2 regions of the Alloalcanivorax sp. C16-1 genome follow, and region 2 is predicted to be linked to the other one. Evidence: predicted binding sites of a transcription regulator. Region 2 holds the regulator's gene; the other holds the start of a gene.
The links. The regulator LexA, encoded in region 2, represses DNA repair genes until DNA is damaged. The targets are predictions, from matches to a motif close to TACTGTNTANNTANACAGTA.

Region 1: uvrA (excinuclease ABC subunit UvrA) is a predicted target of LexA. The motif match lies at 1,355-1,374, and genes of this name have one in related genera.

Annotation. Positions count from the first base shown of each region.
Region 1 covers NZ_JBKFTK010000006.1:76,454-81,384, forward strand. The annotation lists gene ACLD0W_RS16510 (MFS transporter) at 1-428, opposite strand, end outside; gene ACLD0W_RS16515 (LuxR C-terminal-related transcriptional regulator) at 612-1,259, shown strand; gene uvrA (excinuclease ABC subunit UvrA) at 1,394-4,273, shown strand; gene ACLD0W_RS16525 (hypothetical protein) at 4,342-4,716, shown strand; gene ACLD0W_RS16530 (GyrI-like domain-containing protein) at 4,731-4,931, opposite strand, start outside.
Region 2 covers NZ_JBKFTK010000002.1:502,156-507,086, forward strand. The annotation lists gene ACLD0W_RS09510 (glutaredoxin family protein) at 1-65, shown strand, start outside; gene ACLD0W_RS09515 (DUF6482 family protein) at 97-405, shown strand; gene ACLD0W_RS09520 (TatD family hydrolase) at 421-1,257, opposite strand; gene ACLD0W_RS09525 (DUF1499 domain-containing protein) at 1,254-1,640, opposite strand; gene lexA (transcriptional repressor LexA) at 1,765-2,379, opposite strand; gene ACLD0W_RS09535 (cyclic nucleotide-binding domain-containing protein) at 2,483-3,136, shown strand; gene ACLD0W_RS09540 (universal stress protein) at 3,151-3,600, opposite strand; gene topA (type I DNA topoisomerase) at 3,941-4,931, shown strand, end outside.

The sequences.
Region 1 (4,931 bases), on a different contig from region 2:
ATCAGGGCCATGGCGCGGGTGCGGTGGCGCTCGCTGACCACATCACCGATCAGCGCCATGATCACGCTGGCGATGGCGCCGGCGCCCTGCAGGGCACGACCCATAATCACCCCGTAAATGGTGTCGCTGAGCGCCGCCACCGCGCCGCCGGCGACGAACAGCAACAGGCCAGCCAGCAGCAACGGGCGGCGGCCGAAGCGGTCGGACAGCATGCCGAAGGGAATCTGCAGGATCGCCTGCATCAGGCCATAGGCGCCGATGGCGGTGCCGATCAACAGCGGTGTGGCGCCTTCCAGGCCGGTGCCGTAAACCGCGAAAACCGGAAGGATCATGAACAGCCCGAACATGCGCAGCGCGAAGATCGCCGCCAGGGAGCCGGTGGTGGTCAGTTCGGTGCGCCGCAGGGCGGCCCGGGAAGCGTCCGTCATGGTCGAGGGTCGGTGCTACGAGAAATGGGCGGGAAGTGTAGCAGATTCCAGGACGGCGGGGTGACGTGCAAATCGCTGTCGATAGTAAATTGAACCCCCGTGAAAGCGGTGATAAATTGATGACTTGATTCAGTTTTTCTTCTTAGCCCCCCGGGCTCTCCGGGTTGTGTCATGGACGAATGAATGAACAATCTGACTGCACAAAGAGTGTATGTAGTGGGTGGCCAGCACCTGCAGAATGCGCTGCTGACCGAATTTCTCGATAAAGCCTCGATCCCCGCCATGGCGGTGAAATCCGTGGATCAGGTGGACGAACACGACGTGGGCGGCGTGGAACAGAACCTGTTCCTGGTGGACTTTCACTCCGTGGACGTCAACCAGGTGATCACCCGCCTGATGGATGTGGACCGTCGCATCGAGAACGAAATCCTCATCGGCGTGTTCAATGTGGACCATGACGACGACCTGACCCGGCTGGCCGGGCTGCCCATGGTCAACGGCGGCTTCCAGCACGATTGCCCCCAGGATCTGCTGACCAAGGGCATCAAGGCCATGTTCAAGGGCGAGCTCTGGTTCCCGCGCAAGGTTTTGCAGCAATATCTGGTCAAAAGCCGGGCCTTCAACAAAACGTTCGCGCGTAACGAGGTCAATCTGACCGACCGGGAGATCGAGGTGCTCAAGGTGATGGCCACCGGCGCCAAGAATTCCGAGATCGCCAAGGTGCTCAACCTCAGCCCGCACACCATCAAGACCCACATTTACAACATTTTCAAAAAGATCAACGCCTCCAATCGCCTGCAAGCGGTGAACTGGGCCCAGGAAAACCTCTGATCACGGGCTGTCCGGCCCGCCGTCCGGTTCCCCCCGCCGGACGTTCCCGCAGCGTCGACCTTTCTTTTCCCCTTCACGATCTTTCGCCTATACTGCACTGTTCATTTTGACAGTAGCCGAGGGCTCGCCATCTCATGGATACCATTCTGGTTCGGGGCGCGCGCACCCATAACCTGAAAAACGTGGATCTCGACATCCCCCGCGACAAGCTGGTGGTGATCACCGGGCTGTCCGGGTCCGGCAAATCCTCCCTGGCGTTCGATACTTTGTACGCCGAGGGCCAGCGCCGTTATGTGGAGTCGCTGTCCACCTACGCCCGGCAGTTCCTGTCGATGATGGAAAAGCCCGATGTGGACCACATCGAGGGCCTCAGCCCGGCCATTTCCATCGAGCAGAAATCCACCAGCCACAACCCGCGTTCCACGGTGGGCACCATCACCGAGATTTACGACTATCTGCGGCTGCTGTTCGCGCGGGTGGGCGAGCCCCGCTGTCCCGAGCATGGCGCCCCGCTGGCGGCCCAGACCATCAGCCAGATGGTCGACCAGGTGCTGGCCATGGAGGAAGGCAGCAAGCTGATGCTGCTGGCGCCGGTGATCCGCGAGAAGAAAGGCGAGCATCTGAACCTGTTCGACGAGTTGCGCGCCCAGGGCTTTATCCGCGCCCGGGTGAACGGTCGCATCCACGATCTGGACGAGGCTCCCAGCCTGGACAAGAACAAGAAGCACACCATCGAAGTGGTGGTGGATCGCTTCAAGGTCCGTGGCGACCTGCAGAACCGCCTGGCGGAGTCCTTCGAAACCGCCCTGAATCTGGCCGACGACATCGCGGTGATCGCGCCCATGGACGGCGACGGCGAGGAAACCACCTTCTCCGCCAAGTTCGCCTGCCCCCATTGCGGCTACTCGATCCCGGAACTGGAGCCGCGCCTGTTCTCGTTCAACAACCCGGCCGGTGCCTGCCCCAGCTGTGACGGCCTGGGGGTGAAGCAGTTCTTCGACGAGGACAAGGTGATCACCAGCGACGAGCTGTCCCTGGCGGAGGGGGCGATCCGTGGCTGGGACCGGCGCAACGTCTACTACTTCCAGATGCTCAATGCGCTGGCGCAGAGCCTGGACTTCGACATGGACCAGCCGTTCAAAAAGCTGCCCAAGGCCACCCGCCGCAAGATTCTGTACGGCACCGGCAAGGACAACGTGGAGTTCCGCTACCTCAACGAGCGCGGCGACATCATCAAGCGCAACCACCCGTTCGAGGGGATCCTGCCCAATATGGAGCGCCGCTACCGGGACACCGAGTCCGAGGCGGTGCGCGAGGAGCTGGCCGGTTACCTGTCCACCTCCACCTGCCCCAGCTGCGATGGCTCCCGGCTGCGCGAGGCGGCCCGCCATGTCTATATCAATGAGACCACGCTCCCCGAGGTGGTGCGCCTGGCGGTGGGCAAGGCGTTCTCCCACTTCGACAACCTCAAGCTGAGCGGCAGCCGTGGCGAGATCGCCGAGAAGATCCTCAAGGAAATCCGCGACCGGCTGCAGTTCCTGGTCAACGTGGGCCTGGAATACCTGACCCTGGAGCGCAGCGCCGAAACCCTGTCCGGCGGCGAGGCCCAGCGCATCCGGCTGGCCAGCCAGATCGGCGCCGGCCTGGTCGGGGTGATGTACGTGCTCGACGAACCCTCCATCGGCCTGCACCAGCGCGACAATGAGCGACTGCTCAATACCCTGACCCGACTGCGCGATCTGGGCAATACCGTGCTGGTGGTGGAGCACGACGAGGACGCCATCCGCACCGCCGACTATGTGATCGACATCGGCCCCGGGGCCGGCGTCCACGGCGGCCGCGTGGTGGCCCAGGGCACCGCCAGGCAGGTGGCCGCCAACAAGGATTCGCTGACCGGCGACTACCTCTCCGGCCGCAAGCGCATCGCGGTGCCGGAGCGCCGCCACGGGAACGAGAAGGACCAGTGGCTGACCCTGTTCGGCGCCACCGGCAACAATCTCAAGGGCGACCCGCTGAACGTGCCACTGGGCCTGTTCACCTGTATTACCGGGGTGTCCGGATCCGGCAAGTCCACCCTGATCAACCACACCCTCTACCCGCTGGCCGCCACCAAGCTGAACAAGGCGTCCACCCTGAAAGCCGGCCCCCACGAAAAGCTGGAGGGGCTGGAGCACCTGGACAAGGTGGTGGACATCGACCAGAGCCCCATCGGTCGCACGCCGCGCTCCAACCCGGCCACCTACACCGGCATTTTCACACCGGTGCGGGAGCTGTTCGCCGGCACCCAGGAGGCGCGGGCGCGGGGCTACAAGCCGGGCCGCTTCAGCTTCAACGTCAAGGGCGGCCGCTGCGAGGCCTGCCAGGGCGACGGCGTGATCAAGGTGGAAATGCACTTTCTGCCGGACATCTACGTACCCTGCGAGGTCTGTGACGGCCGCCGCTACAACCGGGAGACCCTGGAAGTCACCTACAAGGGCAAGAACATCTACGAAGTCCTGGAGATGACCATCGAGGAGGCCCGCGAATTCTTCGACGCGGTGCCGGCGCTGCAGCGCCGCCTGCAGACCCTGCTCGATGTGGGGCTCAGCTACATCAAGCTGGGCCAGGCGGCCACCACCCTGTCCGGTGGCGAGGCCCAGCGGGTCAAACTGGCCCGGGAGCTGTCCCGGCGGGACACCGGCAGCACCTTGTACATTCTCGACGAGCCCACCACCGGCCTGCACTTCCAGGATATCCAGCTGCTGCTGGACGTGCTCAACCGGCTGCGGGACCACGGCAACACCATCGTGGTGATCGAGCACAATCTCGATGTGATCAAGACCGCCGACTGGCTCATCGACCTGGGCCCGGAGGGGGGCGACGGCGGCGGCCGCATCATCGCCGAGGGCACCCCGGAACAGGTGGCGGACACCAAGGGCAGCCACACCGGCCGCTTCCTCAAACCGATGCTGGGCGCCGCCCAACGCCCCGCCGCCAGGAAGAAAAAAGCGGCGGCGCGCCGGGCCGGAAAATAGCCCGCCCCCCGCTCTGGCACGGAAGCTGCTTGGTTCTTCCGGGTCCGGGACGACGTCATGGAGGGACCATGAGCGGGGGAATCAACGCCCATTGGTTGATGCACTATCGGGTGGTGACTCTGGTGAACCAGTGTCGCCGGCTGATCCGCGATGAATTCGGGGTCAAGCTGGCCCTTACCGATCCAAGGCTGCGCGAAGCGCTCAACGACTACGCCGGGCGCAGTGGTTCGGCGGAACTCAGACGTTTGATCAAGCAGATTGATGAGGAAGCGGACGAGGCGATGCCGGAGAGTGAAGCGGCGCCCCCCGCTGAGCGGCCCCCGACACGGCGCATGTACCGGGGCCAGCCGCTGCCCGACCCGCCGGCGGAGCCCGGGGCCTCGGAAGACAGCGGGCCGGAAAAGACCATTATCTACCGGGGCCGCCGGGTACGCGGCGGCTGACAGGCGGGTCCGCCTTACTTGATGCCCACGTACAGGGTGACGCGGTCCGCTTCGTGGACCTCGTAGTCGGTCAGAAAGGCGCGTTGGGGGGCGTCTTCCGTCTCAAAGTAATGCCAGACCTTGCCCCAGATCTCCATGGCGGCGTCCGGCCCGGCGCGATCACCATGAAATACCAGGTATTCGCCGGCTTCCAGGGTGAGGGTGGCGAACTCGTC
Region 2 (4,931 bases):
GCGACCGGGAGCTGGGCTGGCCGTTCGGATTGCTGGACGTGAGCGCGCTGCTCGCCGATCCCTGATCCGGCGGGCGCGACTTTTTTTGGAGTGACCATGGAAAAGATCACGGTCAAGAAACTGACCAACCGCCATGTCGACAAGGTGATTCTGCGTTCGGTGGTGATTTCCATCTGCATCGTGCAGGTGGAAATCGACGGTGTGCTGTACCAGGTGGTGGACGAGCAAGGCCGGATCGTGCGTTTCAACGGCCCGGAACACGCCAACAACGTGCTCAGCCGCATGACCACCGACCGGGCGGTGCTGCTGCACCAATCGCCCTATGCGGAAATGGCCGGCCAGCCGGAAGGCGAGCCGGCGCCGCCGCTGGAAGTGGACTTCAACTGGCGGGCGGACCGCGCCTGAAGAAGGATCGCGACTTCAGTCGCGATCCGGAGCTGGCAGGTTCAAAAAACGGTAGGTATTGGCCAGAGTGCGGGCCGCCAGCTCCGCTTCCTCCTCACCGCGCAGCGCCGCCAGCCGGCGGCCGATCCAGGGCAGATGGCAGGGCTCGTTGCGGCGTTTCACCGCCGGTGCCTCCGGCAGGTCCCGGGGCAGCAGATAGGGCGCGTCCGTTTCCACCAGCAGCCGGTCGGCGGGAATGTCCGGCACCAGCGCGGCCAGGTCCTTGCCGCGCCGCTCGTCGCACACCCAGCCGGTGATGCCGATGTAGCAGTCCAGGTCCAGATAGTCGTAGAGCGGCCGGCGCTGGTCGGTGAAACAGTGCACCACGGCGGCGGGCAGCCGGTCGCGCCAGGCGCGCAGCAGGGGCAGAAAGCGCGGATGGGCGTCGCGCTGATGCAGAAACACCGGCAGCTGCTTGTCCGCCGCCAGCGCCAGCTGGCTCTCGAACGCTTTCTCCTGGTCCGGGCGGGGTGAAAAGTCCCGGTTGAAGTCCAGGCCCATCTCCCCGGCGGCGGCCACTTCCGGCTGGTCCAGCAGCCCGGCCAGTTCCGCCCGGGCGTCATCGTCGAAGCAGCGCGCGTTGTGCGGGTGCACGCCGGCGGTGGCCAGCAGCCCCCGGTCGGGAAAGTCCCGGCACAGAGCCAGGGCCTGCCGGGACTCCGCCACGCTGGTGCCGGTCAGCAGCATCAGCTCGACGCCGGCCTGGCGGGCACGCTCCAGCACCGCCTCGCCGTCATCGCGAAACTGCCGGTCGCCCAGATTGACGCCGATGTCCGCCCAGCGGGCGGTCGGGGTGCCTGCCGTGATACTCATGAAGCGGGGCGGGGCGTGGGCTGCAGCCGGGCCTCCAGCTGCTCGCGCAGGTCTTCCACGCGACGCCGGTTGGCGCCCAGATCCCAATAGCCGATGCGCGAGGCGGAGCGTACTTCGATGACGCCGTCCTCGTGCACATAGAAGGTCACATCGTCCACGAACCGCAGGATGCGGGTGGTGAAGCGGGCCTCCACCCGGGCGGGTCCCACCGCCCGGTGGCTGACCCGGGGCCAGTCCTCCAGCACCGCGTCGAGCAGCGCCAGGCTGTCGGCACGGGTGCCGGCGCCGGGCAGGGGCGCCACCCGATGGCGGTCGTCATCCGCCAGGCTGGACACGCAATTCGGTGACGACGGACAGGGGGCAAGCAAACGGGTGTCCGACATAATCGGTCTCTCCACTGACCTTTCAGTACTCTGGATTCGGGCCTCTTCTCGGGCGCCCTGGCAGCCGGCCGACACCGTCATGGCGAGCATCAACCCGGCCAGGCACAGGGCGGCGGCGATCTTTCTAGTGACGGTTCGGATCACGGATCAGTCCCACGAAAACACCTTCGATCATCAGTTCGTCCGCCGGCACCCGGATCGGCTCGTAGGCCTCGTTGGCCGGCAGCAGGGTGGCGTTGGACTTGTTCAGTTTAAGGGTTTTCACCGTGACCTCGTCGTCAATGCGCGCCACCACGATCTCGCCGGACAGGGCGGTCTGGCTTTTGCGCACCGCGATCAGGTCGCCGTCGAAGATGCCGGCGTCGATCATACTGTCGCCCTGCACCTTGAGCAGGTAGGTGGGGCGCTGCCGGAACAGGCCCTGGGGCACCGGCACGGTGCGCTCCACGTTCTCGATGGCCTCGATGGGCGTGCCGGCGGCCACCCTGCCCACCACCGGCAGCTCGTCCTCGTGCTCCAGCGCCGCTTCCAGCAGCTGGATGCCGCGGGAGCGGTCGCTGTGCAGACGGATGTAACCCTTGCGTTCCAGCGCCCGCAGGTGATCGGAGGCGGCGTTCTTGGACTGGAAGCCCATGCGCTCGGCGATTTCCGCCCGGGTCGGGGCCATGCCGGTTTCCAGCCGCGAGTCGCGGATGCAGTCCAGCACCTGTTGCTGGCGTGCGGTTAGCGTGCTGCTCATAACGTTCTCCTGGAGTGTCTCGGACACTGATAATATGAACAGTATTATATGTCCAGTGTTTTTGGAAGTACCATGGAGCCCATCAGGGGGGAGAAGGGAACCGATGCGACAGGCGAACTGGCAGCAAACGGACCGGTCACGGGTGGAGACACTGCTTGCCGGCGTGCCGTTTTTCAATGAGGTGGCCCGGGACGATCCGGCCCAGCGGTCGCGGTTGCTGGCGCGCACCGAACTGGTCGAGGCGGCCCCCGGGGACACCGTGATCCGCGCCGGGGAGGTGGAGTCCAGCCTGTATTTTCTGCTGCGCGGCCAGCTGGTGGTACTGGACGATGCGCCGCCGCACGCGGTGCTTTATTACGTGTCGCCGGGGGAGGTGTTCGGCACTCTTTCACTGTTGCTGCGGCGCGCCCGCAGCGCCACCATCCAGGTGGCGGACGCGGCCCGGGAAGCGGTGCTGGCCAGGCTGGATTTCAATGATTTCGACGACGATCGCGACACGCCCTATACCCTGGCCACGCGATTGGCGTTTTTTCACATGCTGGTGCACCAGATCCGCTGGGCGGTGGAGGTGCGGCGCATGCAGAGCCCGGACGCCGGCCTGGCCGCCGACCTGCGCAAGGTGCCGGTGTTCACCGGCGAGCGGGACAGCGAGGCGGAACTGGCCTCATTGCGGGACCAGGCCCGGGCCCTGGCGGATTTGCTGTACCGGTGGAATCATCGCCCGCCGGGGACCACCGGCAACGCCCAGCTCACCTGACCGGCCGGCCCGGTCTATTCCTTCTTCTTGCGATCCATCTTCACCGCCAGCACGTCGCAGTGGGCGCCGGGCACCAGGCCGCGGGCGGTGGAGCCCAGCAGCAGGGCCAGGCCGCTGCGGGTGTGGCTGCCCACCACGATCAGATCGGCGTCCAGGCCGTCGGCCTTGTCGACGATGGTCTTCTCGATGGAGCCCAGCTCCACATGCACCCGTTCCTTGGGCACCTGATATTGGCGCGCGTAGTTGCAGGCGGTTTCCCGCGCCTGCTTGACCAGGCCGCTCTGCAGGTCGGTCACGTCCATGGGCACGTCGGCGCCGTAGGCCAGCGCCAGCGGCTCGATCACATGGATCAGATGCAGTTCGCCCTCGGTGCCGGCGATCACGCCGGCGGCGCGGGCCAGCACTTCCGCGGACTCGTCGCTGCAGTCGATGGCCACCAGGACCTTGCGATAGGGTGCGGACACGATGTTTCTCCAGTGGCTCGGTGTCGCTTCCGAGTATAACTTGCCCGGCGCCCGCCGCCAGCCCGCCGTTGAAGGGTGCCCGGCGAGGGCGGCAAAGCCTTGCCTGGCGCGGCTTCGGCGGCCTTGACGGCGGCCGCCGGCGGGCACCCGGTCGGGGCCCGCCGGGCGGTCCGCGCTTGACCGGACAATACCGGCGCTGTCTAAATAGGCGCCCGCCGGGGCCGTGAAGGCCGCCCGGCGGCACCTCCGGACACTTGGACCGGCACGGCGATCCCGTGCGGCCCACGGGTTTTACGGAGGTTTCTTTTGGATATCCGCATCATGATCGGGTGAGCAACGAATGGGTAAGTCCCTTGTAATCGTGGAGTCGCCGGCCAAGGCCAAGACCATCAACCGCTATCTGGGCGACGACTTCGTGGTCAAGTCCAGTGTCGGCCATGTGCGCGACCTGCCGGTGAGCGGCGGCGCCAAGAAGACCACGCCCAAGGAGCGTGCCAAGGAGGCCGCCTATACCCGGTCACTGCCCAAGGAAGAACGGGAAGCCTATAAAAAGAAGAAGGCCCAGGCCCAGCTGATCAACCGCATGGGGGTGGACCCGGAACACGACTGGGACGCCCATTACGAAATCCTGCCCGGCAAGGAAAAGGTCATCGACGAGCTCAAGCGTCTGGCCGCCAATGCCGACCGCATCTACCTGGCCACTGACTTGGACCGCGAAGGGGAGGCCATTGCCTGGCACCTGCGGGAAGTGATCGGCGGCGAGGGCGAGCGGTTCGACCGGGTGGTGTTCAACGAGATCACCAAGAAGGCCATTCAGGCCGCCTTCGAGAAACCCGGCAAGCTGGACATGAGCCGGGTGGAAGCCCAGCAGGCCCGTCGCTTCCTGGACCGGGTGGTGGGCTTCATGATCTCGCCGCTGCTGTGGGAAAAGATCGCCCGGGGCCTGTCCGCCGGCCGCGTGCAGTCGGTGGCGGTGGAGCTGGTGGTGGAGCGCGAGCGCGAGATCCGCGCCTTTACCCCGGAGGAATTCTGGGAGCTGCACGCGGACACCCACAGCACCGCCAAGGCCAGTGACGAGATCCGCCTGCAGGTGACCCGCCACAACGGCGACAATTTCCGCCCCAACAACGGCGACGACGCGGCGAAGCACCGCGCCGCCCTGAAGGCCGCCGGCCAGCTGACCATCACCCAGCGCGAGGAGCGGCCCACCCGCTCCAAGCCGCCGGCGCCGTTCATCACCTCCACCCTGCAGCAGGCGGCCAGCACCCGGCTGGGCTTCGGCGTGAAGAAAACCATGATGATGGCCCAGCGCCTCTACGAGGCCGGCCACA